Regions from separate parts of the Bradyrhizobium ingae genome, predicted to be linked through region 2. Evidence: predicted binding sites of a transcription regulator. Region 2 holds the regulator's gene; each other region holds the start of a gene.
What was found. The regulator LexA, encoded in region 2, represses DNA repair genes until DNA is damaged. The targets are predictions, from matches to a motif close to TGTTCNNNNTGTGTTCNG.
Positions count from the first base shown of each region.

Region 1: uvrA (excinuclease ABC subunit UvrA) is a predicted target of LexA. The motif match lies at 5,276-5,293, and genes of this name have one in related genera.
Region 3: recA (recombinase RecA) is a predicted target of LexA. The motif match lies at 5,086-5,103, and genes of this name have one in related genera.

Region 1 is NZ_JBVUBB010000021.1:70,447-78,269, reverse strand. It holds gene gyrA (DNA gyrase subunit A) at 1-1,307, opposite strand, end outside; gene ACV1FX_RS26360 (DUF2306 domain-containing protein) at 1,477-1,875, opposite strand; gene ACV1FX_RS26355 (low molecular weight protein tyrosine phosphatase family protein) at 2,066-2,416, shown strand; gene ACV1FX_RS26350 (single-stranded DNA-binding protein) at 2,428-2,919, opposite strand; gene ACV1FX_RS26345 (outer membrane protein) at 3,369-4,139, shown strand; gene ACV1FX_RS26340 (outer membrane protein) at 4,370-5,128, shown strand; gene uvrA (excinuclease ABC subunit UvrA) at 5,392-7,823, shown strand, end outside.
Region 2 is NZ_JBVUBB010000004.1:391,927-399,749, forward strand. It holds gene ACV1FX_RS09050 (hypothetical protein) at 1-117, opposite strand, end outside; gene ACV1FX_RS09055 (molybdopterin molybdotransferase MoeA) at 345-1,556, shown strand; gene lexA (transcriptional repressor LexA) at 1,733-2,431, shown strand; gene ACV1FX_RS09065 (hypothetical protein) at 3,020-3,457, shown strand; gene ACV1FX_RS09070 (ComEC/Rec2 family competence protein) at 3,465-5,744, opposite strand; gene ACV1FX_RS09075 (DUF2171 domain-containing protein) at 5,838-6,071, opposite strand; gene ACV1FX_RS09080 (YybH family protein) at 6,180-6,566, opposite strand; gene ACV1FX_RS09085 (glutamine--tRNA ligase/YqeY domain fusion protein) at 6,596-7,823, opposite strand, start outside.
Region 3 is NZ_JBVUBB010000012.1:147,439-155,261, reverse strand. It holds gene ACV1FX_RS19705 (pyrroloquinoline quinone-dependent dehydrogenase) at 1-727, shown strand, start outside; gene ACV1FX_RS19700 (PilZ domain-containing protein) at 779-1,021, opposite strand; gene ACV1FX_RS19695 (HdeA/HdeB family chaperone) at 1,220-1,513, shown strand; gene ACV1FX_RS19690 (PaaI family thioesterase) at 1,514-1,978, opposite strand; gene ACV1FX_RS19685 (lysozyme inhibitor LprI family protein) at 2,334-2,642, shown strand; gene ACV1FX_RS19680 (hypothetical protein) at 2,802-2,990, opposite strand; gene ACV1FX_RS19675 (hypothetical protein) at 3,271-3,441, shown strand; gene ACV1FX_RS19670 (hypothetical protein) at 3,731-4,000, shown strand; gene recA (recombinase RecA) at 5,196-6,284, shown strand; gene ACV1FX_RS19660 (hypothetical protein) at 6,452-7,384, shown strand; gene gcvP (aminomethyl-transferring glycine dehydrogenase) at 7,388-7,823, opposite strand, start outside.

The sequences.
Region 1 (7,823 bases), on a different contig from region 2:
AGCGTGATGATGTCCTCGACGTCGCGCGCCGGCCAGTCGCGCGTCATCAGGGTCTCGCGCGCGGCGGCCGGCGTGGGCGAGGTCCGGATCACACGAATGATCTCGTCGATATTGGCGACGGCGATCGCAAGGCCGACCTGCTCATGGGCGCGCTCGCGCGCCTTGCGCAGCTTGTATTTGGTCCGTCGCGTGACGACCTGCTCGCGGAAGCCGACGAAGATCGTCAGCATGTCCTTCAGGTTCATCGTCTGCGGTCGGCCCGAATCGAGCGCGACGGCGTTGACGCCGAAGCTCGTCTGCAACGGCGTGAATTTGTAAAGCTGGTTCAGCACCACGTCGGGCACGGCGTCGCGCTTGAGCTCGACGACGACGCGGTAGCCGTCGCGGTCGGACTCGTCGCGCAGATCCGAGATGCCCTCGATCTTCTTTTCCTTGTAGAGCTCGGCGATGCGCTCGACCATCGTCGCCTTGTTCACCTGATACGGGATCTCGGTGATGACGATCGCCTCGCGCTCTTTCCGGACCGTCTCGAACTCGACCTTGCCGCGCATCACGATCGAGCCGCGACCGAGATGATAGGCGCTGCGGATGCCCTGGCGTCCGAGGATGATGCCGCCGGTCGGGAAATCCGGGCCCGGGATGATGTTGTTGAGCTCGTCGATGGTGAGCGACGGATTGTCGATCAGCGCGACGCAGGCATCGATCACTTCGCCGAGGTTATGCGGCGGGATGTTGGTGGCCATGCCGACGGCGATGCCACCGGCGCCGTTGACCAGCAGGTTCGGGAATCGCGCCGGCAGGACCACGGGCTCCCTCTCGGAGCCGTCGTAGTTGTCCTGGAAATCAACCGTGTCGTCGTCGATGTCCTCAAGCAGCTTCAACGCGATCTTGGTCAGGCGGGACTCGGTGTAGCGCATCGCTGCCGGCGGATCGCCGTCGACCGAGCCGAAATTGCCCTGACCGTCGATCAGCGGCGCTCGCATCGAGAAGTCCTGCGCCATGCGCACCAAGGCGTCGTAGATCGCCTGGTCGCCATGCGGGTGGTATTTACCCATGACCTCGCCGACGGCGCCGGCGGACTTCTTGTGCTTCTTGTCCGGGGTGTCGCCGCGATTGTTCATCGCGAACAGGATGCGGCGATGCACCGGCTTCAAGCCGTCGCGCGCATCGGGCAGCGCACGCGCCACGATCACGCTCATGGCGTAATCGAGATAGGACTTCTTCATCTCCTCATAGATGGAAACGGGGCGAATGTCCGAGGGGTGCGCCGGCTGGTCGCCGGGCGTGTCGTTATCGTCGTCAGCCAAGGGGGAATCCGGTGAGTTTTTGTCCGGGAATCATATAGCGCATCGAGGGCCTGATAACCACCCTCGCGGAGGCCGCCTGAAGCGCTTTTTCCGCCTATTCTTCCAACGACTTACGGCTACCGCGAAGCCTTGTCGGGAGAGCCCGGAGCGGGAGCGGCGGAACCCCGCCTTACGAGCCGAATATCACGTGATGCATGATGCGTCCCGGCAGCAGCGTGAACACCCCTGCGACCACCAGCGCGCCGGCGAACATGAAGATCATGATGCGCCGGTGATCGGCGACGCGATGGGTATGCGCCCGCCACACCGCGAGCGGCAGCATTATAAGCGTGAAGATCGATAAAAGATGGATCGGACTGAACGGCCCGACCAGCCTGATCTGGTGAATCCAGAACGACGACGCAGCCACGACCGCCATCAGCGCCACCCAGATCCAGCCGACCGTGCGGTGCGGCAGCGTGCCCTTGGGAGCCGCGAACTGGACGACGCCAAGCACGAAGGCCGCCATCGCCGCAAAGGCGTGGAGCGGAATGGCTGGAGCCGCTTCAAGCAATGGCGCGAAGCTCAATGTGGCGTACCCTCTGGCCGGGAATCTGTGATGTAAATAGGCTTAACATAAAGTTAATACCATTCACATCGCGCACCGTCAAAGGCTTGAGGCAACACATGAGATCAGCTCGAAAAACCGTGCGCGATCCGCGAATTGGTAAGCAATCCTGCCACTTCACGCGAGCGCGGCACTTCCTTGGAGCGGTAAAGTGACCAATGTCCTGTTTGTCTGCAGCGCAAATCGTCTGCGCAGCCCTACCGCCGAGCAAGTCTTTTCGACCTGGCCGGGCATCGAGACCGACTCGGCCGGCATCTCGAACGACGCGGGCGTGCTGTTGTCGACCGAACAGGTCGAATGGGCCGACATCATCTTCGTCATGGAGAAGACCCACCGTAACAAGCTGAACCGGAAATTCCGATCCAGCCTGAATGGCAAGCGAGTCATCTGCCTCGACATTCCTGACGACTATGAATTCATGGATCCCGTCTTGATCCGGATGCTCGAAAGTCGAGCCGGCCGTTTCCTGTCCCGACCCGCCGCGGCTGTTCCCAAGCCTTAAGCAGGCAAGCCTCAGAACGGAATGTCGTCGTCCATATCGCTGTTGCGGCCGCCGCCTGCGGCAACTGCGCGGCGCGGTGCGCTGCTCACCGGGCCGGAGGAGCCGAAATCGCCACCCGGCTCCTCGCCGAAGCTGCCGCCTCCCCCGCCGCCACGGCCGTCGAGCATCGTGAGGTTGGAGTTGAAGCCCTGCAGCACAACCTCGGTCGAGTATTTCTCGGCGCCGCTCTGGTCGGTCCATTTGCGGGTCTGGAGCGCACCTTCGACGTAAACCTTGGCGCCCTTCTTCAGGTACTGCTCGGCAACCTTCGCGAGCCCCTCGTTGAAGATCACGACGCGGTGCCACTCGGTCTTTTCCTTGCGCTCGCCGGTCGCCTTGTCGCGCCAGGTCTCCGACGTCGCGATGCTCAGATTGGCGATCGCTCGCCCGTCCTGGGTGCGGCGGATTTCCGGATCCTTGCCGAGGTTGCCGACCAGAATGACCTTGTTGATGCTTCCCGCCATCGCCGCTCTCCACTCCAAACTGCGAAATTGTCCGAAAAAAGCCGGAGCCGTGCCGAAACCGCTCGCTGCCGCCTGCCGGATGCGACCCTATACGCTCGCACGCCTGGCCTAGCCCGCGGTCCCGCAGGTTATCCCCATATATAGCACCGGGGCGAACAATGTTCCAGCTTTGTTCCTGCGTAGGCGGTATTACGATGAGGCCGCAACATCAGGTTGTAGACCTCACAAATAAACGGAACCGCATGGAACTTTTTTGGGTTCCCGCGGACGGAAATACCGCTTAACATTCATTAACTTAGGAACCGCTTAGTTCGCTCGCGACTGTTGCTTTTGGGAGACGGACTCTACCTCCAAATCAGACTAGGTTTGGCGCGACATCAATTCATTGGGCGTCGCGCCTGATTGACCGCTTCGGGGATCAAAGAAGCGGCACAGCCGGAGGGACAGAAATGAAGAAGATTTTGGTGGGGGCCATTGGGGCAATTGCGCTGAGCCTGTCGGCTCCGGCGAGCGCGGCGGATCTCGCTGCACGTCCATACGTCAAGGCTCCGCCCCCAGCGATCGCCGCGGTGTACGACTGGAGCGGCTTCTACATCGGCATCAACGGCGGCGGCGGCTCGGCCCACAAGTGCTGGGACTTCGTGGACAGCACGGGCATTGTGACCGGCGTTCCCGGCAGTCTCGTGGGTGAAGGCTGCCATAACGCAACCGGCGGCACGATCGGCGGCCAACTCGGCTATCGCTGGCAGTCCGGCCAGTGGGTGTTCGGCTTCGAAGGCCAGGGCAACTGGGCCGACTTCCGGGGCGACAACACCAGCGCCGTCTTCCCGACGGACCGCAACCGTTCGCGCATCGACTCCTTCGGTCTGATCACCGGCCAGATCGGCTACGCCTGGAACAACGTGCTGTTCTACGTGAAGGGCGGCGGTGCGGTTGTCGGCGACAAGTATGACATCTTCGACATTCCGAGCGGCGCGCTGCTGGCTTCGGCCCGCGAAACCCGTTGGGGCGGAACGGTCGGCGCCGGGCTCGAATTCGGCTTCGCGCCGAACTGGTCGGTGGGCGTCGAATACGACCATATCTTCCTCGGCCATCGCACCCTCGGCTTCACGGACACCGCCGGCCTCCCGGCCGGAAGCGACAGGATCGGCCAGGACGTCGATATGGGCCTCATCCGCCTGAACTACCGCTGGGGCGGCCCGCTGATCGCGAAGTACTGATCTTCGCCAAATCTCTTTCTGTTGAAAAGGCCGGCCTCGCGCCGGCCTTTTTGCTGCCCGGGTACAGCCGGCGGGTATAGGTCAGCCGTGCTCACACGTTTTCCGGGTGGTGTGGCATCTCGGGCACACAACTTGCGGCTTCACTGGTGTATGCACGACATCAGTTGGACCGCAGCGTCCGCTGTCCTTCCCCGCACGGAAGGCAAAAAACTGGGACTGGGATTAAGAAGATGAAGAAGGTTTTGTTGGCTTCGGCCAGTTTGTTCGCACTCAGCGCGTTCGCCCCGGCCATGGCTGCCGATCTGGCGGCCCGCCCCTACACCAAGGCTCCGGCTGTGGTCGCGGCGGTTTATGACTGGTCAGGCTTCTACCTCGGCCTCAACGCCGGCGGCGGCTGGAGCCACACTTGCTGGGATCTAATTAACGTTGCCGGCGTGCCGGGCGGTCCGGTCGCCGAAGGCTGCCACAATGCGTCGGGCGCGGTGGTCGGTGGCCAACTCGGCTATCGCTGGCAGGCCTCGAACTGGGTGTTCGGTATCGAAGGCCAGGGCAACTGGGCCGATCTGAAGGGCTCGAATGTCAGCCTCGTGTTGGGTGGCCTCGGTGCCAACAACACCAAGATCGACGCGATCGGCTTGATCACGGGCCAGGTTGGTTATGCCTGGAGCAACGTCCTCTGGTACGTGAAGGGCGGCGCGGCCGTCGTCCACGACAAGTACCGCGGCACCTTGGTCGCCGACGGCTCCGAATTCGACAGCGCCAGCGAGTCGCGCTGGGGCGCTGCTGTGGGCACCGGCATCGAATTCGGCTTTGCGCCGAACTGGTCGGTTGCGGTCGAATACGACCACTTGTTCCTGGGCCACCGCGACATCTCGTTCCCGGCGACCACGCTCGCATCCAGCCGTATCGACACCATCAAGCAGGACGTCGACCTGGCCACGGTTCGCTTGAACTACCGCTTCGGCGGCCCGGTCGTCGCGAAGTACTGATCGTCGCAGATAAATCTCGACGGAAAGGCCGGCCTCGCGCCGGCCTTTTGTTTGTTCCGGCGATTCGGCCTGCAGACCTGCTGCCAGGTGCCGCCAGCGCGCCAACAAATCGTTGACGATTCGTAACTCGCTCTGGAAATCTCCGCTCGTTCTTCCTACGTTCGCGACTTACCCACATGGCGTCCATCCCCGGTTCCGGGCGAGGCGCGCCTGAACGCCGGCGCGAGCCGTGCGGCGTGGGAATCTCCTCGGGGACCACTGGGATGGACGAAGTGATCAAGGCGAAGCGCCAACAACAGAACGCGGGATCACACCTGCGCGCAATTACGATCCGTGGCGCGCGCGAGCACAACCTCAAGAACATCGACGTCGAGATTCCCCGCGACAAGCTCGTGGTCTTCACCGGGTTGTCCGGCTCTGGAAAATCCTCGCTCGCCTTCGACACCATCTACGCCGAAGGCCAGCGTCGCTATGTCGAATCGCTGTCGGCTTACGCCCGCCAGTTCCTGGAGATGATGCAGAAGCCGGACGTCGACCAGATCGACGGCTTGTCGCCGGCGATCTCGATCGAGCAGAAGACCACCTCGAAGAACCCGCGCTCGACCGTCGGCACGGTAACCGAAATCTACGACTACATGCGCCTGCTCTGGGCGCGCGTCGGCGTGCCCTATTCCCCCGCGACCGGCCTGCCGATCGAAAGCCAGACCGTCTCGCAGATGGTCGACCGCGTGCTGGCGCTCCCCGAGGGCACCCGCCTTTATCTGCTCGCCCCGGTCGTGCGCGGCCGCAAGGGCGAGTACAGGAAGGAACTCGCCGAATGGCTCAAGAAGGGCTTTCAGCGCGTCAAGATCGACGGCACGTTCTATGAACTCGCTGAAGCGCCGACGCTCGACAAGAAATTCCCGCACGACATCGACGTTGTGGTCGACCGCATCGTGGTGCGCGCCGATATCGGCCAGCGCCTCGCCGAAAGCTTCGAGACCGCGCTGAAGCTGGCCGAGGGCCTCGCCGTCGTCGAGTTCGCCGACGCGCCGGCGGCTGCGCCCGCGGAAGAAAAAGAGAAAAAGAAGACCGCCAAGATCCACGACAAGAGCGGGCCCGAGCGCATCCTGTTCTCGGAAAAGTTCGCCTGTCCGGTCTCCGGCTTCACCATCCCCGAGATCGAGCCGCGCTTGTTCTCCTTCAACAACCCCTACGGCGCCTGTCCTGCCTGCGGCGGCCTCGGCGTCGAGCAACATGTCGACGAGGACCTCGTCATCCCCGACAAGGAGATGATGATTGGCAAGGGCGCGATCGCGCCCTGGGCCAAGTCGTCATCGCCCTATTACATTCAGACGCTGACTGCGCTCGGCAAGCACTACAAGTTCACGCTGACCACCAAATGGAAGGATCTGCCCAAGAAGACGAAAGACGCGATCCTCCATGGCTCCGGCGAGGACGAGATCAAGTTCTCCTATGAAGACGGCGTACGCTCCTACGACACCAAGAAGCCGTTCGAGGGCGTCATCACCAATATCAATCGCCGCTATCGCGAGACCGAGAGCGAGTGGGCGCGCGAGGAGCTGGCGAAGTATTTCCACGACGTCCCCTGCGAGGCCTGCAAGGGCTTTCGGCTCAAGCCGGAGGCGCTCTGCGTCAAGGTCGGCGGCAAGCATATCGGCGAGATCTCCGAGCTCTCGGTGAAGCGTGCCGGCGAATGGTTCGAGGGAGTCCCTGATGCGCTGAACAAGCAGCAGAACGAAATTGCGGGCCGCATCCTCAAGGAAATCCGCGAGCGCCTCACCTTCCTGCTCGACGTCGGCCTCAACTATCTGACGCTTTCGCGCTCCTCCGGCACGCTGTCGGGCGGCGAGAGCCAGCGCATCCGCCTGGCCTCGCAGATCGGCTCGGGGCTGACCGGCGTGCTCTACGTGCTGGACGAGCCCTCGATCGGCCTGCACCAGCGCGACAATGCGCGCCTGCTCGATACGCTCAAGCGCCTGCGTGACCTCGGCAATACCGTGGTCGTTGTCGAGCATGACGAGGACGCCATTCGCCTCGCCGACTACGTCCTCGACATCGGCCCTGGCGCCGGCATGCATGGCGGCCACATCGTCGCCGAAGGCACGCCCGCCGAGATCATGCGCAACCCGAAATCGCTGACCGGCAAATACCTCACCGGCGAGCTCGAGGTCGAGGTGCCGGACCGGCGTCCGCCGAACCATCGCCGCACCATCAAGGTGGTGAACGCGCGCGGCAATAACCTGAAGAACGTCACGGCGGAGATCCCGCTCGGCCTGTTCACCTGCGTCACCGGCGTTTCCGGTGGCGGCAAGTCGACGCTGCTGATCGACACGCTCTACCGCGCCATCGCCCGCAAGCTGAACGGCGCCAGCGAAGGCGCAGCCCCCCACGACCGCATCGAGGGCCTCGAGCACATCGACAAGATCATCGACATCGACCAGTCGCCGATCGGCCGCACCCCGCGCTCGAATCCTGCGACCTACACCGGCGCCTTCACGCCGATCCGCGAATGGTTCGCCGGCCTACCCGAGGCGAAAGCTCGGGGCTACGAGCCCGGCCGCTTCTCCTTCAACGTCAAGGGCGGCCGCTGCGAGGCCTGCCAGGGCGACGGCGTCATCAAGATCGAGATGCACTTCCTACCCGACGTCTACGTCACCTGCGACGTTTGCAAGGGCAAGCGTTACAACCGCGA
Region 2 (7,823 bases):
CTTCTCCTTGAGCGCTTCGATCTCCTCGTCAAGCTTTGCGCTCCTCGATTTCGGCGGCTCATCGCCGCGCAGCTTCTCGAGCGCCTTTTCAACCGACAGCTTTGAAGTCTCTGCCATCAGGGTTCTCCCGGACGTCTCCTGACGCGCCTTCATGCAGTGGCGCTCAACAAGTCTGAGCCCGAAGCGGGACGGCACGATATTGTCCCAAAGGGCACCTCGGCCTCTGCTGCCGGAGGGATAATTCGTCTCCGCCTCCGGATCCCCCTCCTTTTGCCTCGATGCGCGCACTCGGCTAGAACGCAACGCGACCTGTCATTATTATTCTCCCAGCAGGAGTTTTGCCCGTGGCCCTGATGCCGGTGTCCGACGCGCTTGCCGCGGTGCTTGCGGGCGTCGCGCCCGTGGCGGAGGAGATGGTCGCGCTGGATGCGGCCTACCATCGCGTGCTGGCGCACGACGTCGCGGCGCGGCGTACGCAGCCGCCGCAGGCGATGTCGGCGATGGACGGCTATGCGGTGCGCGCGGCCGATGCGGCAGCGGCAGGCGCAGAGCTCACCGTGATCGGCGAGGTCGCGGCCGGGCGGCCGTTCGCGGGATCGGTTGGCCCTGGAGAGGCGGTGCGGATATTCACCGGCGGCGTGGTGCCCGACGGCGCGGATGCGGTGGTGATTCAGGAGGACACGGTCGCTGACGGCAAGCGCGTCACGATCAAGGAGGCAGCGATCGCCGGACGGCACATCCGTCCCGCCGGCGTCGACTTCCGCGAGGGCGACGTGCTCCTGCGACAGGGAGCCAGGCTGACCGAACGCGACCTCTCACTGGCCGCCGGCATGAACCATCCGGAGCTTGCCGTCCGCCGCCGGCCAAGGGTCGCGCTTCTCGCGACCGGCGACGAGCTGGTGATGCCGGGCTCGACGCCGGCCGCGGGCCAGATCGTTTTTTCCAACGGCTACGCCCTGCACGCGCTGGCGCGGGCCGAGGGCGCAGAAACGATCGATCTCGGCATTGCCGCCGATACCGTTGCGGCGACCACCGCCGGCATCCGCCGGGCCCGCGAGAGCGGCGCCGACATCCTGATCACGACCGGCGGGGCTTCTGTCGGTGACCACGATCTGGTCAGGCCGGCGCTTCAAGCCGAAGGCTTCGAGATGGCGTTCTGGAAAATCGCGATGCGGCCAGGCAAGCCGATGATGCACGGCCATCTCGGCGCGATGCGGGTGATCGGCCTGCCCGGCAATCCGGTCTCGTCCTATGTCTGCGGCTTCCTGTTCATGGTGCCCTTGATTCGCGCTCTTGCTGGCCGCTCTCGCGTTCATCACCGCCGCGAGCGCGCCGTGCTCGGGCGCGACGTCGGGCCTAACGACGTCCGCGAGGATTACTTGCGCGCCCGGCTCGAGGAGCGCGAGGACGGCACGCTCGTGGCCGTTCCCGTCAACCACCAGGACTCCTCGCTGCTTGCGAATCTCGCTATGGCACAGGGACTTCTCGTGCGGGCGCCGTTCGCACCGAAAGCCGAAGCAGGCACGCCTTGCGAGGTGTTGCGGCTTCCCGTGTGAACGCAATCTGATTCGTCCGTGGCGCGAACCTTGGCGGCGTTCACACAAAATTAAGTGGTTGCGGAACACATATCGAACATATAGTGTCCGTTCATGATTTGTTTCGAGCATCTAGCGGGTTCTGCTGAATCTTGCGTCTCGGAATCGAACGACGTCAACCGGGGGACTTGGTCAAGATGTTAACGCGCAAACAATACGAGCTTCTGCGGTTCATCAGTGAGCGCCTCAAGGAAAGCGGCGTGCCGCCCTCCTTCGACGAAATGAAGGACGCGCTCGATCTGCGCTCGAAGTCGGGCATCCACCGCCTGATCACCGCGCTGGAAGAGCGCGGCTTCATCCGCCGCCTACCCAACCGCGCGCGCGCCATCGAGGTCATCAAGCTGCCCGAACTTCAGGCCGCAGGTGCCGGCCGCCGCGGCTTCACGCCGAGCGTCATCGAAGGCAATCTCGGCAAGGTACGAAGCACAAGCGCTCCGGTTGACGACGGCGAGCGTCCGGTCGCCGTGCCCGTGATGGGACGGATCGCGGCCGGCACGCCGATCGAGGCCTTACAGACCCGCAGCCACACCATCAGCGTCCCTCCGGACATGCTCGGCTCGGGCGAGCACTACGCGCTCGAAGTACGCGGCGACTCGATGGTCGACGCCGGGATCCTGGATGGCGACATGGCGCTGATCCAGCGTAACGAGACTGCCGATACCGGCGACATCGTCGTGGCACTGATCGACGACGAGGAAGCGACGCTGAAGCGCTTCCGCCGCCGCGGCGCGTCGATCGCGCTGGAGCCCGCCAACACCGCCTATGAGGTGCGCATCCTGCCGCCGAACCGGGTGAAGATTCAGGGCAAGCTGATCGGCCTGTACCGGAAGTACTGACTGCCCTCTCCGGCGGCCGGCCGGTGATCGATCGACAAGACGGCGCGGATGGATTGTCCGCTCCGCGACGACGGCGTTTTCGTTTCTCCACGCGATTGTCACGCGCCTGCGCAGAGCTAGATCCTCGAGCACCGCAGGCGCGAAGGCGCTGTTTATGATGCAGGGAAACAGCCCGGCGATAGAGATTTTGAGCGTGATCTCGGCGGCCTTGATCGCTCGACATCCACGAGCGACGCAGCGCAACACCACCATTCCGTCCGCAAGACGGAGCACGCGGCGACCAGTGCGCCATGCCGCAACGCCAACAATGCGATCGCACCTGCGCCGCAGGGCGAGCTGTCCTTCTTCGGGGTACTCCGCTCCTGCCGGCCGCTGATGAAAACTCGTGCGAGTGAATGGTGTGAACCAAGATAGACTAGTAGCGAGAGGCTTTGTTCCTGGTTTGCCGGGAAAGATAAAGTGATCGGGCGGCGCGCAGTCGGGCCGCAGATTTGCCCACAAACGCGATACACTCGAAGGCTTCCACTCTGATAGAGGCCTGCGCCTCCGGGGGGCGCGGACCGGCTATCTCGCATGAGGAGCACTTCGATGTGTGACTACAGCCTGCATGCCGTTGCGACCCGCCCCGCTCAAGTCGGCGAGACGATCGTCACGACAACCTTCCGCGGCACCTCGACGCGTGGATTTGCGTCGGAGCGCGATCTCTCGGTTGCCGTCTGCCTCCTGCCCGGCACCGAGCTCGCCTTCGCCGACAACGTCCGCTACGACAATCGCTGGATCTGGACGCGCACCGTCAATTCGCGCGTCGGCAAATTCGGCAAGGTTGATCCGCACATTCCCGATCGTCATCATGATGCGATCGAATTCCCAGACGGCAACTACGTGCTGGTGACGCAGCTCGTCGAAGGACAGCGTGCCACGGTTCTGCAGTTGCCGGTGACGCAGCCGCTCGGCGAGAAGACAGAGCAGCCCGCCGTCGAACAGCACACGACCCCGACGCCCACGACGCGCCTGCCGATCGGCTGACGCGTCTTCATTCCTCGGCCTGCAGGTCGGCCTCCGACGGCGTAGCATCTTTGCTGCGCGGAGTGGCCGGCCGCGGTGCGAGGTTGAGCTCGAAATCGCTATCGCCGGCCCCAGCCGGCGACCAAGGGCGGTTTGCGCCCCTTGCTTTCACCGTTTGCAACGTGAAACCGTCGCCCTCGCGCGAGAGCGCAAGGGCACCTTGTGTCTTCAGGCGGTCGCGATCCACGACCATCGCCGCGCAATCGATTGCTGCAGGCTTTGCAGTCACGACCAGCGCGGCGCGGCTGCAATCATCCGCCAGCGCATCGACACGCAGCGGGAGCGCAACCAGACGACCATCGGCGAGTGACGCCACGCAGCCGGCCTCGTCGCATGAGACACCGTCGGTGAGCGACGCATCAGTCACACTGCGCGGATCGGCATCGGCCGCAAGCCATTCCTTGAGAAGAAAATTGTCCTTGCCGGTTCGGATCAGGTGCAGCTGGCCGTCCCTGCCGCGCACCGCGACGCTGTGGCCGTCGCCTGCAATCAGAACGTCGGGCTGGCGCACGTGCAGCGCCCAGCCAATTGCAAGCGCCAGCACGATGGCGCCCGTCCAGCGCAGTGGCGTGCGCAACAGGCCCACCACGATAAGGCCGAAGCTGGCGGCAATCAGCGGACCGGTCCCGAACGCGGTGACGCGGCCAACCGCGCCCGGCAATGCCGCGACCCAGCGCGTCACAACGACCATCCAGTCGATGCCGATCCCCATCAGCCACCAGAACACGCCATCCAGCCCGAACGGCGCTGCCATCAAGCCGAGCAGGCCGGCGGGCATCACCAACGCGGAAACCACCGGCATCGCCGCGAGATTGGCGAGCACGCCGTAGGGCGTGACGCGGTGGAAATGAAAGGCTGCATAGGGCGTGGTCGCAAGCCCTGCGATCAGCGAGGCCATCAGCAGCATGACGAGCTCGCGGCCACCCCAGAGCGCGATACGCGCAGTCGTGGAATGATCCGGCGAGGCCAACAGGTTCGGCATGCCGATCTGCACCATAGCGACCAGACCAAGCGTTGCCACAAACGACATCTGGAAGCTCGGATGCACCAGGGCCTCCGGCGCGACCGCGAGCACGATCATCGCGGCAACGGCGAGCGTGCGAAAAGTGATGGCGCGGCGATCGACTATCACCGCGATCAGCACCACCGCCGTCATGAAGAACGATCTTTGGGTCGCGACCTCGGCGCCGGACAACAGCAGGTAAAACGCGGCGGCGACGAGCGCTGCCGCGGCCGACCATTTCTTGATCGGGTAGCCCACCGCAAATCCCGGGATCAGCGCCAGCAGCGCGCGCAGGGCGAAGAACACGACGCCGGCGACGACTGCCATGTGATAGCCGGAGATCGACAGCACGTGCCCCAGGCCCGAGATGAACATGGCGTCGTTGACGGGCTCGGTGATTGCGTCGCGCCGCCCGGTGAGGAGCGCGGTGGCGATCGCACGATTGTCGCCGTCGAGCGTGGCGCGGATGCGCGCGTCGATCGCATCGCGCAGGCCCTGCATCATCGCGGCATAGCGCAGCCGCAAGCCGCCGACCTCGGGCGCTGCGGCGACCGTGATCGCGCCCATCGCAAAGCCGGACGCGCCGATGCCCTGAAAAAACATGTCGCGCCCGAAATCATAGCTGCCGGGCCGTAAGGGAGCGAGCGGCGGCATCAGGCGCGCCTTGAGTTGCACGAAGCTGCCGACCTCCGGCGCTGTGCCCTTGCGCACCGACAGCCGCACACGCTCGAGCTGGACATCGCCGCGCGGCGCCTCCATCGCGGTCACCCGCAGCACGAAGCGGTCGGTCCGCTCACGGATATCGCGCGTCTCGACGAAGCCGGACAGCGCCACCGAATAGAGCGGCTTTGCGAGCACGGTGTGCGCGATGCGCGCGGTCTTCCAGGTCGCGGTCGCAAAACCCGCGGCGATCGCAGCGATCATGATGGCGGGTGCGAACAACCGGCTCCGCCGCAACAGCACGGCACCCGCCATGAGCACCAGCGCCGTGATTGCGGCGACCCAGAGCACGGGTTCGTGGTCGGCGGCAAAATAGAGAGCAATCCCGGTACCAAAGGCCACGGGGACCCATGGCAGCAACCGCCCCGCGCCGGCTTCCGCCTCGGCCCATCCGCGCAACGTCTCGGCCAGCGACGACCACGCGCCAAAGCCTGCCGGCACAAGGCCGCCAGCCGAAGCGGCACGGCCCACAGGCCATGTCCCGGCAATCCCTTGCGAGCGGTGTGGCCGGGAAGGCTCCGCCATTCCTACACCTTACGATACGCGACGGCTGCGGAAGCTATCGGAAGGTGTGGGGATGCGAATAGCGGAACGGAAAGGGAACCGGCCTAAGGACCGCTACTTTTCCTCTTCCATCGTCACCGCCACCGCCGCCTTGGCCGAGAGGCGGACCTTGTTGCCCTCGACATCGGCCACGAGCCCCTTGTCGATGAAATGATGATGGCCCTTGTGGCTGCCCTCGCCGCTGTCCTTCCTGGTCAGCTTGATGCGGTTGCCCTCGACACGGTCGACGGTGCCGATATGAACGCCGTCGGCGCCGATCACTTCCATATGCTCTGCGATGTTCTGCATGGTGGGATCCTCGTTGGACCCAAACAACGCCGGGAGGGCGAGGTTCGTTTCTCTGGCCAAAATGACGATGCCGTGGCCAAAATGACGATGCCGTGCACGCCACGCTTGTCAGATCAGCGGCGCACGCGAGGAGGCGTGGTGATTGACTATTTTCCAGTCATCCTGCTCACGAATGATGACCCAGCTCATCTTGACCGAAAAATCCGGACGTTCCCCGGCAAGATCGAAGGAGACGATTGCGGCCATGTTGATCAGGTCCGGACTGACCCGAGCCGCCCGCACTTCGGAAAAGGCCGCACTCGGCGAACGCCAGCGCGGCAGGCCGTTGAAATAATCGGCGACAGCATCCCTGCCCCGATAGAGCCGTGGATTGGAGCCGAAGAAAAAGGCGCTTCTCGAATACAGCGACGACAGCGCCGCCGCATCCAACGTTGCGAAGCCGGCGGACCATTTCGCGATGATGGCGGAAACGATGGCGTCGGCTTCCTCCTGCATGCGTCAGCTCCGTCCTTGCCGGCCTTTTCTCAGCCCTTGGCGACTTCCTTCGCAAACGTGTCGCGCAGGCCGATGGTCCGCGAAAATACCGGCTTGCCCGGCGTCGAATCCTTGTCGCGCACGAAGTAGCCCTGCCGCTCGAACTGCATCGGCTCGGTCGCGTTGCTCTCGGCAACCGACGCCTCGATCCGCGCATCGGGAAGGATCTCCAGCGACTGCGGGTTGAGATCGGCGGCAAAATTGGCAGCGTTCGGGCTCGGGTTCGAGAACAGCTGGTTGTAGATTCGGATCTCCGCGGGCACCGACTGCGCCGCCGGCAGCCAGTGCATCGTCGCCTTCACCTTGCGGCCGTCGGGCGCGTTGCCGCCCTTGGTCAGGGGATCATAGGTGCAGCGGAGCTCGATCACCTCGCCGGCATCGTTCTTGATCACGCCGGTGCACTTGATGAAATAGGCGTAGCGCAGCCGCACCTCATTGCCCGGCGACAGGCGGAAGAACTTTTTCGGCGGGTTCTCCATGAAGTCGTCGCGCTCGATATAGATCTCGCGAGAGAACGCGATCTTTCGCGTGCCGGCGGACGGATCGTCGGGATGGTTGATCGCCTCGAGCTCCTCGACCTGCCCTTCCGGATAGTTCTCGATCACGACCTTCAGCGGCCGCAGCACCGCCATGCGCCGCTGCGACGTGCGGTTCAGCTCCTCGCGAATGCAGAATTCGAGCATGCCGACGTCGACCACGCTGTTGGCCTTCGCTACACCGATGCGCTTGACGAATTCGCGTAGCGCCGCCGGCGGCACGCCACGGCGGCGCAGGCCTGCCATGGTCGGCATGCGCGGATCGTCCCAGCCCGCGACATGGCCGTCGCGCACGAGCTGGGTCAGCACGCGCTTCGACAGCACAGTGTAGGTGAGGTTCAGCCGCGCGAATTCGTACTGATGCGGCTCCGAGGGCACCGGCAGCTTCTCGATGAACCAATCGTAGAGCGGACGGTGATTTTCGAACTCGAGCGTGCAGATCGAATGGGTGATGCCCTCGATCGCATCCGACTGGCCGTGCGCGTAGTCGTAGCTCGGATAGATGCACCATTTGTCGCCGGTGCGCGGATGATGCGCATGCAGGATGCGGTACATCACGGGATCGCGCAGATTGATGTTCGGCGAGGCCATGTCGATCTTGGCCCGCAGCACCCGCGCGCCGTTCGGGAATTCGCCGGCCTTCATGCGGCGAAACAGGTCGAGGTTCTCATCGATCATGCGA
Region 3 (7,823 bases), on a different contig from region 2:
CGGCGTGAACTGGGGCAGCGCGGCGTTCGATCCCGTCAACCAGATCCTCTATGCCAACACCAGCCGGGTTGCGCATCTCATCAAACTGATCCCGCGCGCGGATGCGGCCGGCTTCAATCCGCCGCCGGGCCATGATTTCGGTCAGCAGCAGGGCGCGCCGTTTGCGATGTCGCGTTCGGTCGTGATGTCGCCGATGGGGCTGATCTGCGTCAAGCCGCCATGGGGCGAGATGGTCGCGGTCGACCTCAAGGCCGGCAAGATCCTCTGGCGCTCCACCGTCGGCACCACCGAGGATCTCGCGCCACTCGGCCTGCCGTTTGCGTGGGGCACGCCCCTCGTCAACGGCGTTGCGATCACTGCGGGCGGTCTCGTCTTTACCGGCGCGATGGATGCTTACCTGCGCGCCTTCGATGCGAAAAGCGGGCGCGAGCTGTGGCAGGGCCGGCTGCCCGTGCCCGGCGTTGCCAATCCCATGACCTATCTCTGGAAGGGCGAGCAATATGTCGCGATCGGTGCCGGCGGCCATTCGGAAGGCGGCACGTCGATCGGTGACAGCGTGGTCGCGTTCCGCCTGGCGCGGGCAGGGGAGTCGCCCCCGTTGTTGGTGCGCACGCTCGATCGTCCCGGCGGCCGGTTCTGGGCGGCGGTCGCCGTGCTGCTGCTCGCGGTGATCGCACTCGCCATCGCCGGCTTCCGCTGGCGCGTGAGTCGCCGCAGAACGGTCTAGTCGCCAGGCGCGAAAGACGCGTTTTGCGAACCGCGGTTCACACGCCGCGAGCTATTGCTCGAAGGCGAGACCGAGGCGTTTGTCGTTGCGCCACACGGTGCGGCACTTGCGCGCGAATTGATCGCTGGAGATCGACAGAGTAAAAGACGTCGGCAGCAAAACGCGGCCGTCGAGGTCGATTGCAGCGCCTTCGCTCGATAAATTCCGCACCGTGCACGCAACGCCGCGGCTTTCAAAGGTGATCGTCGCACCCTTGAAAACCCGATGTCGCTGCGCTGCACGCTTCTCAATCATGTCCGTTAATCCAAATTGCGAGTGCGTAAATTACGGCACAGAAATTACATCGAACTAAATTCAATATACGTCGTGCTTGCGGCCCGCTTCATACTTCGTTTACGACAATGCGCGGCGGCGCGAACGTTGTGCTCGCGCTTCCCACGGCCTCGCCTCGAGGCTGATCAATTGCGGCGCCCCTCGCCAATGGAGATATTGATGAAGACCACGATTTCGATTTTGTTCGCTGCCGCCCTCGCGCTGTCATCGGCTCCCGCCAACGCTGCCAAGCTCGATCTCGCCACCATGAGCTGCAAGCAGTTCATCGAGAGCGGCGACGACACCATCAAGATGGTGCTGACCTGGATGGATGGCTGGTACAAGGGTGACGAGGACAACGCGATCATCGACACCGACGTGTTCGTCGAGAACGCCAAGCAGTTCGGGATCTATTGCGGAAAGAATCCGAACGTGAGCATCGTCACCGCCGCCGACGAAGTGCTGGGCAAGTAGTTAGCCTGGCAGCATCGCAAACGCGCTCGAGACCATCGCCACCGGCTTGTTGTCGGTGGCGGAGAGCAGCATGACGCGACCAAAGCTCATGGTGCGTCCGAGCCGCACCACCTTCGCATCCGCCAGGACGTCCGACGACGAGACCGCGCGCATGAAGTGCGTGGTCTGGTCGACGGTCGTCATCGGCCGATAGCCGCGATTGGCGGCGAGGATCGCGATCACCATGGAGGTGTCGGCGAGCGCCATCAGGGCCTGGCCGCAGACCACGCCGCCGCTGCGGCACAGCCGCTCCGAGAACGCCATGCGCAGCACCGCGCCTGGCTGCCAGTCCGTATCGTTCGGCGGCGGTTCATGGTCGATGCGCTCGACCGACAGGCCGAGATCCTGAACCCATGGTGCGAACACGTCGCCCAGCACGCGCCTCGCCTCCTCGATGTCGAATTCGGTCGTTGGCTGCGCTGGCATGATTCCGTTTCCCTTCTGTTGCCCGATGTTTCGGCCATTCTGCCCGGCACGGCCCGGCACGGCAAAGTCACCTCATCCTGGGCTTCCGCCCCGGCTTGAAAATGCCCGACTTGGCCCCCTATGATGCCGCGCCTGGGAACAGGGTGGATGATGTTGCGGCGATTTGTCTTGGTGTTTTGCTTGGGGCTGCTCGGCCTTGCGCTGGGCGGGTGCACCAAATGCGGCCCGATCTGGGACGATTGGCTGCAATCGCCCAAATCCTGCAAATCCGACCGTTTCTAGCCCGTCGCGCGGGCAAGCGGCGTCTCCGCTGACGACCCGCCGGCTCGACCCATCGATATCGAGGAGTGACGTAATGAAGGTTTTCCGTATAGCGGCGCTGCTGGCTGTGATCGCCGGGCCGGTCTACGCGCAGGATGCGATGCCTCATATCAATATGTTGCAGGATGCGCCGAGCAAGACGGACGAGGAGAAGGCGGCCGATGCCGAGCGCGATCAGCGCTACAAGGAGACGATTAAGAAGATTCCGGACGCCAAGGCCTCCAGCGATCCCTGGGGCGCCATGCGCTCCGATCCAGCCAAGACTGCTGCGCCAAAGACCGCAGCCGCGCCGAAGGCCTCTGCCGCGGCCAAGAAGCCCAAGACCGGGTCGACCGCCAACTGAGTGCTACGACCAGCCGGACTCCTCTTCGGCCTCCAATCTCCCTATATTCGAGGGGCAGGGGCTTGAAGGAGTTTCGGCATGGTGTTTCGCCCGCGGGATCTTGCCGACCGGATGGCGCGCCGGCGCAAGGCCGGCCCGATGATAATCGTCACGATCGGCTCACGCCGTCTTGCGATCGATAGCCTTGAGTTCCCGGTCGATACGCAACTGCACGCGACGGATGGCAAGGAGATCGATCTTGGTCTCGGTCTTGCCGGTCTTGACCGTTTCACCGATGCGGAATTGCCATTGCCAGACGCCTTGCGTCGCCGTCTTGGCCACAGTGAACTCGATGCCCCTGTGATTCATGGCCTACCTCCACGATTCACCTATGATTAACGTAACATGTTGAACGTCATAATATTCCCGCTGCCCATGAAATTTTGCCGCTAAGTCGCGGACAATGCAACGAAATCATCATCCGCGCGAGCAGCCGAAGTGACGCAGCGAAAGGCGTCCCCCGCAAACGGGCGGGCAAATTCCGGCAGGCGATAAGGAACCAGTCTGCGACTCACGCATTGGTTCGGCAAGAATTCACCCAGAGTATTCGGCTCAAACCTCGGCGGGCGCGGCAACGCGTTCGGATTCCATGAAAGTTATCGTCGACCTCCTCAAGCGGGTCTGGCAGCGCGGCCGACCCGAGACAGACGGCTACAACCTGCGCGCAAGCGAGGGCGACGACCGTTCGAGCATGGCGGATTTCGTCCGCATACTTCAAATGCACGACAGGGACGGCGGGCGGAGCAACTATCCGAATTGACCGAGCGTTGCCCGGTCACGGCCGAGCAGGAACTTTGTTCATGGCCGGAGAACCACGGGTTCCACGCGCCTTTTTTCATGAACGTTATGCTGTGTGAAAGCGATGGCGCGCAAAATGCCATACGCGAAAGCAAACTGCCTGACGGCCTTCTGCGAAAAACACGCTGATGGGACTGGCCGTTAGTTCCATGATGACAACGTCTTTGGTCGCACATGACAACGCCAGGTTTCAATATATTGTACTCGCCAACTTGACCTCGTAAGAAACTCTACCTCGTAAAGAGGATGACGTGGGCTGGCTTCGTAACCTCGTGTTGCGCTGGGATGCGCGAAATTTTTCGCTGGTTTGTCCGCATTGCAGGCAGCCGGCATCACCTGCGGTCTTCAGGCGCGGGCGCTACAGCCTCGGCGAGGAGACGCTTGCTTGCGAGCAATGCGGCGAGACCAGTGTGATCACCTTCTGGCGCTTCGAGGGACTGTCGAAACAGCCGTCAGGCTGTGGCGGCGATCCATCCGCTGCGCCGCCGCTGACGCCCGGCTCGCATCGCGCGATGAGATGAGCCTGCGGCAAGTGCCTTGCTCCATCGCTGCAGCCATTTCGTATTCGCGTTCGGGCTGATCGCATGGGCCTCGGCGTTGCCAGTCGTCCTTCTGGCCATACCTTCGATGAGATCCTTCTCGCTGCGGCTGGCGCGCCAACTCTGGGATTGAGCACCTCGAAAAAAACCCCGCCAGGGGAGAGCCGGGCGGGGCAGAAGGTTATTGGAGGCTGAGGTGCTGGGCTGCAACACCGTAGCCAAGCGAGGTTAACCCGCGCAGCTTACAAGGAGCTTACAGGCCGGCCTCGGCGATCGGCTCTTCGAGCCTGAATGCGGACAGGTCGCGTTGCCATCTCAGGGACCAATCCCGTCCCAATTCCGACACCCACTCGCAGAAATTACGACACAGCGATTGAGGAGACTCAGCGCGTTCGGCGACGCCATGGGGGAACGTGGCCCGCCGATCAGGGGTGGCATATGGATAATGTAGAGCGATCATTCGCCGCTGCGACGGCGATGGGGTTTGTTGTGCTGGTCGTGGGACTCATTCTGTTGGCCGTGCTGTAGGCCGGCACGCGGGACGAGAAGAGGCCGCCGGACGAGGCGGCCTTGCCCGTTTCATGGGCCCGTTTCGTGGGCTCGTTTCATGGCCGGCTACTTTGCATGGGGTTGTTTTCACGCATCTTGGTGAGAGCCCCAAACCGTCTTGGCCTTGCGCGGCGCCCGCCGCCGGGTGGTTGGACGTCATGAGACGAAAGCGGCCGCCAACTGAGGCGGCCTTATCTTCTTGAATTTAAACGGCCCCAACGGGGGGCCGCCAACCCGCTTGATAGGGTTTTCCTCCAGCAGTCGGGGGGGCACCTTTCGGCTGGGGGCCCAAAACGACGCGCAACCAGGCTAATTGTTCCCTATACGAAACAGGCTACCTCGTTTGGACTAGGCGGGAGCGTCTAGTTCATCGGAGGCATGAACAGAACTTGGCCTAATGGTGGCAACCGCGAACAGCGGTCATGAACAGAGCTTGGCGGGTGAAGAACGAATTAGGACACGCCGAAAATCGGCTTACGACACGGGGGGTTAAATACGGATCGTCCCCAGACGGGAAAAAGAACATATTGCGAACCTGGAACAAACGGTGTACGGTACTTTTATCGCCGAGCCGCCTCGCCAATCGTTTGTAGCAACGCCGAATCCCCGCCATAAGGAGCACGATCAGATGTCCGCCACTGCCCTGCGTATCGTCGAAGGATCTTCCATGGACAAGAGTAAAGCCCTGGCTGCCGCGCTCTCTCAGATCGAGCGCCAGTTCGGCAAGGGTTCGGTGATGAAGCTCGGCAAGAGCGACCGTTCGATGGACATCGAGGCGGTGTCGTCCGGCTCGCTCGGGCTCGATATCGCGCTCGGCATCGGCGGTCTGCCCAAGGGGCGCATCGTCGAGATCTACGGGCCGGAATCCTCGGGCAAGACCACGCTGGCGCTGCACACGGTGGCGGAAGCGCAGAAGAAGGGCGGCATCTGCGCCTTCATCGACGCGGAGCACGCGCTCGATCCGGTCTATGCGCGCAAGTTGGGGGTCAACATCGACGATCTCCTGATCTCGCAGCCCGACACCGGCGAGCAGGCACTGGAAATCTGCGACACGCTGGTGCGCTCGGGCGCGGTGGATGTGATGGTGATCGATTCGGTCGCAGCACTCGTGCCGAAGGCCGAGCTTGAAGGCGAGATGGGTGAATCGCTGCCCGGTCTCCAGGCGCGGTTGATGAGCCAGGCGCTGCGCAAGCTGACGGCCTCCATCAACAAGTCCAACACCATGGTGATCTTCATCAACCAGATCCGCATGAAGATCGGCGTGATGTACGGCTCGCCGGAAACCACGACCGGCGGCAACGCGCTGAAGTTCTACGCCTCCGTCCGCCTCGACATCCGCCGCATCGGGGCGATCAAGGAGCGCGACGAGGTCGTCGGCAACACCACGCGCGTGAAGGTCGTGAAGAACAAGCTGGCGCCGCCCTTCAAGCAGGTCGAGTTCGACATCATGTACGGCGAGGGCGTCTCCAAGATGGGCGAGATCCTCGATCTCGGCGTCAAGGCCGGCATCGTCGAGAAGTCCGGCGCCTGGTTCTCCTATGACAGCCAGCGCCTCGGCCAGGGCCGCGAAAACTCCAAGGCGTTCCTGAAGGCCAACCCTGACGTCACCGCCAAGATCGAAATGGCGATCCGCCAGAACTCCGGCCTGATCGCCGAGCAGATTCTCGCCGGCAATCCCGAGCGCGACGCCGACGGCGAGGAGCCGACGGAGGAGTAGCGCTTAGCCGAATAGAGTTTCGCGAGGAGCGGGCGCTGAGGACGTTGAGTTGCCGACGTCTTCGGTGCCCGTTTCGTTTCTGCGTGAGGGTGGGCGCGTCCGCGATGAAGCGTATGATTCTGACCAGTTCGTCCGGCGTTGGTCTCACCTACGCAGATCGCGCCGACATGGTCGTGCCGCTGATCTTTCGATTCGTCTCGGGCCCGCTGCCGACGTCGCACCACCTCGAGAAATACCTCACGGGAGGCTTTTTTAGAGGCGATCCGGAGGTGCGTTGGTCCGATCTTGTTGGCCGATCGTCCCAGAGCGGTCTCGCGCACAAGGAACTCGGACTGGTCCATTTCTGCGAGGCCTACGGCGTCGAGCTAATCGAACTGTGGTTCGATTCCAGCCCGAACAATCAATTGCAGCTCTTCTGGATCCTCGACTATCTCCGCTCCAAACCATACGCGGTAGGGCGTCTCAAACTGCGACTCATCGATTTCGATCTGTTCGGAGCAGACGGCGCTCGGCTTCGCGACCCTACCCTGCGAGAATTCAGCGTCACGGAGCGTGACTTCGAGGTCGCGCGCATCGCCTGGGAGGCCTACAGGGCACCAACGCCGGAGCTTTGTTTCGGATTGCTCGGCAGGGATTTCCCCAGCTTGCCCTTTCTGAAGCCGGCGATGGAAGAATTGCTGGCAGAACTGCCGTCACCAATGACCGGGCTGGGTGCGACGGAAGCGCGGCTCCTCGATTTGATTGCGAGGGGGTACAATCGCACAAAGGAGCTGTTTCAGCCGGGCGGGTCGCTCGAAACGCGCGTATTCGACCAGTGGGAGCTTGGCCCGCTGCTCGAAGGGCTTGGGTCCGGCCCGATGCCGGCGATCGCGGGTCTCGATCCGAAACTCGCGACGCTTGCCCCGCATGATGCGCGAGGTCGCAACGCCGCTTATCGCCGGAGTCGGCTGTCGCTAACCGAATTTGGTCGATCGGTCGTTGAAGGCCGGGAAGATTTCCGCCGCCACAATCCGATTCGGCGCTGGTGGGGCGGCACACTCTTGACCAACGAACGGCTGTGGCGCTGGGATGCGCAAAGCCGTTCGCTGGTTGCGCCGTAAGCTTTACTCCGCGGCCTGCGCGTAGTCGCTCACCGGCGGACACGAGCACACGAGGTTGCGATCGCCATAGACGTTGTCGACGCGGCCCACCGGGCACCAGTATTTGTCGGTGCGAGAGGTGCCGGCCGGGAAGCAGCCCTCAGCACGGGTGTAGGCGCGCTTCCAGTCGTCGTCGGCGATGTCGTGCACGGTGTGCGGCGCATGGCGCAGCGGCGACGCTTCGATCTTGAAGCGGCCGCCTTCGACCTCGGCGATTTCCTTCCGGATCGCGATCATCGCGTCGCAGAAGCGATCGAGCTCGGCCTTCGATTCCGACTCGGTCGGCTCGATCATCAGCGTGCCCGGGACCGGGAAGCTCATGGTCGGAGCATGGAAGCCGTAGTCGATCAGCCGCTTTGCGATGTCGTCGACGGTGACACCGCTCGTCGTCTTCAGCGGT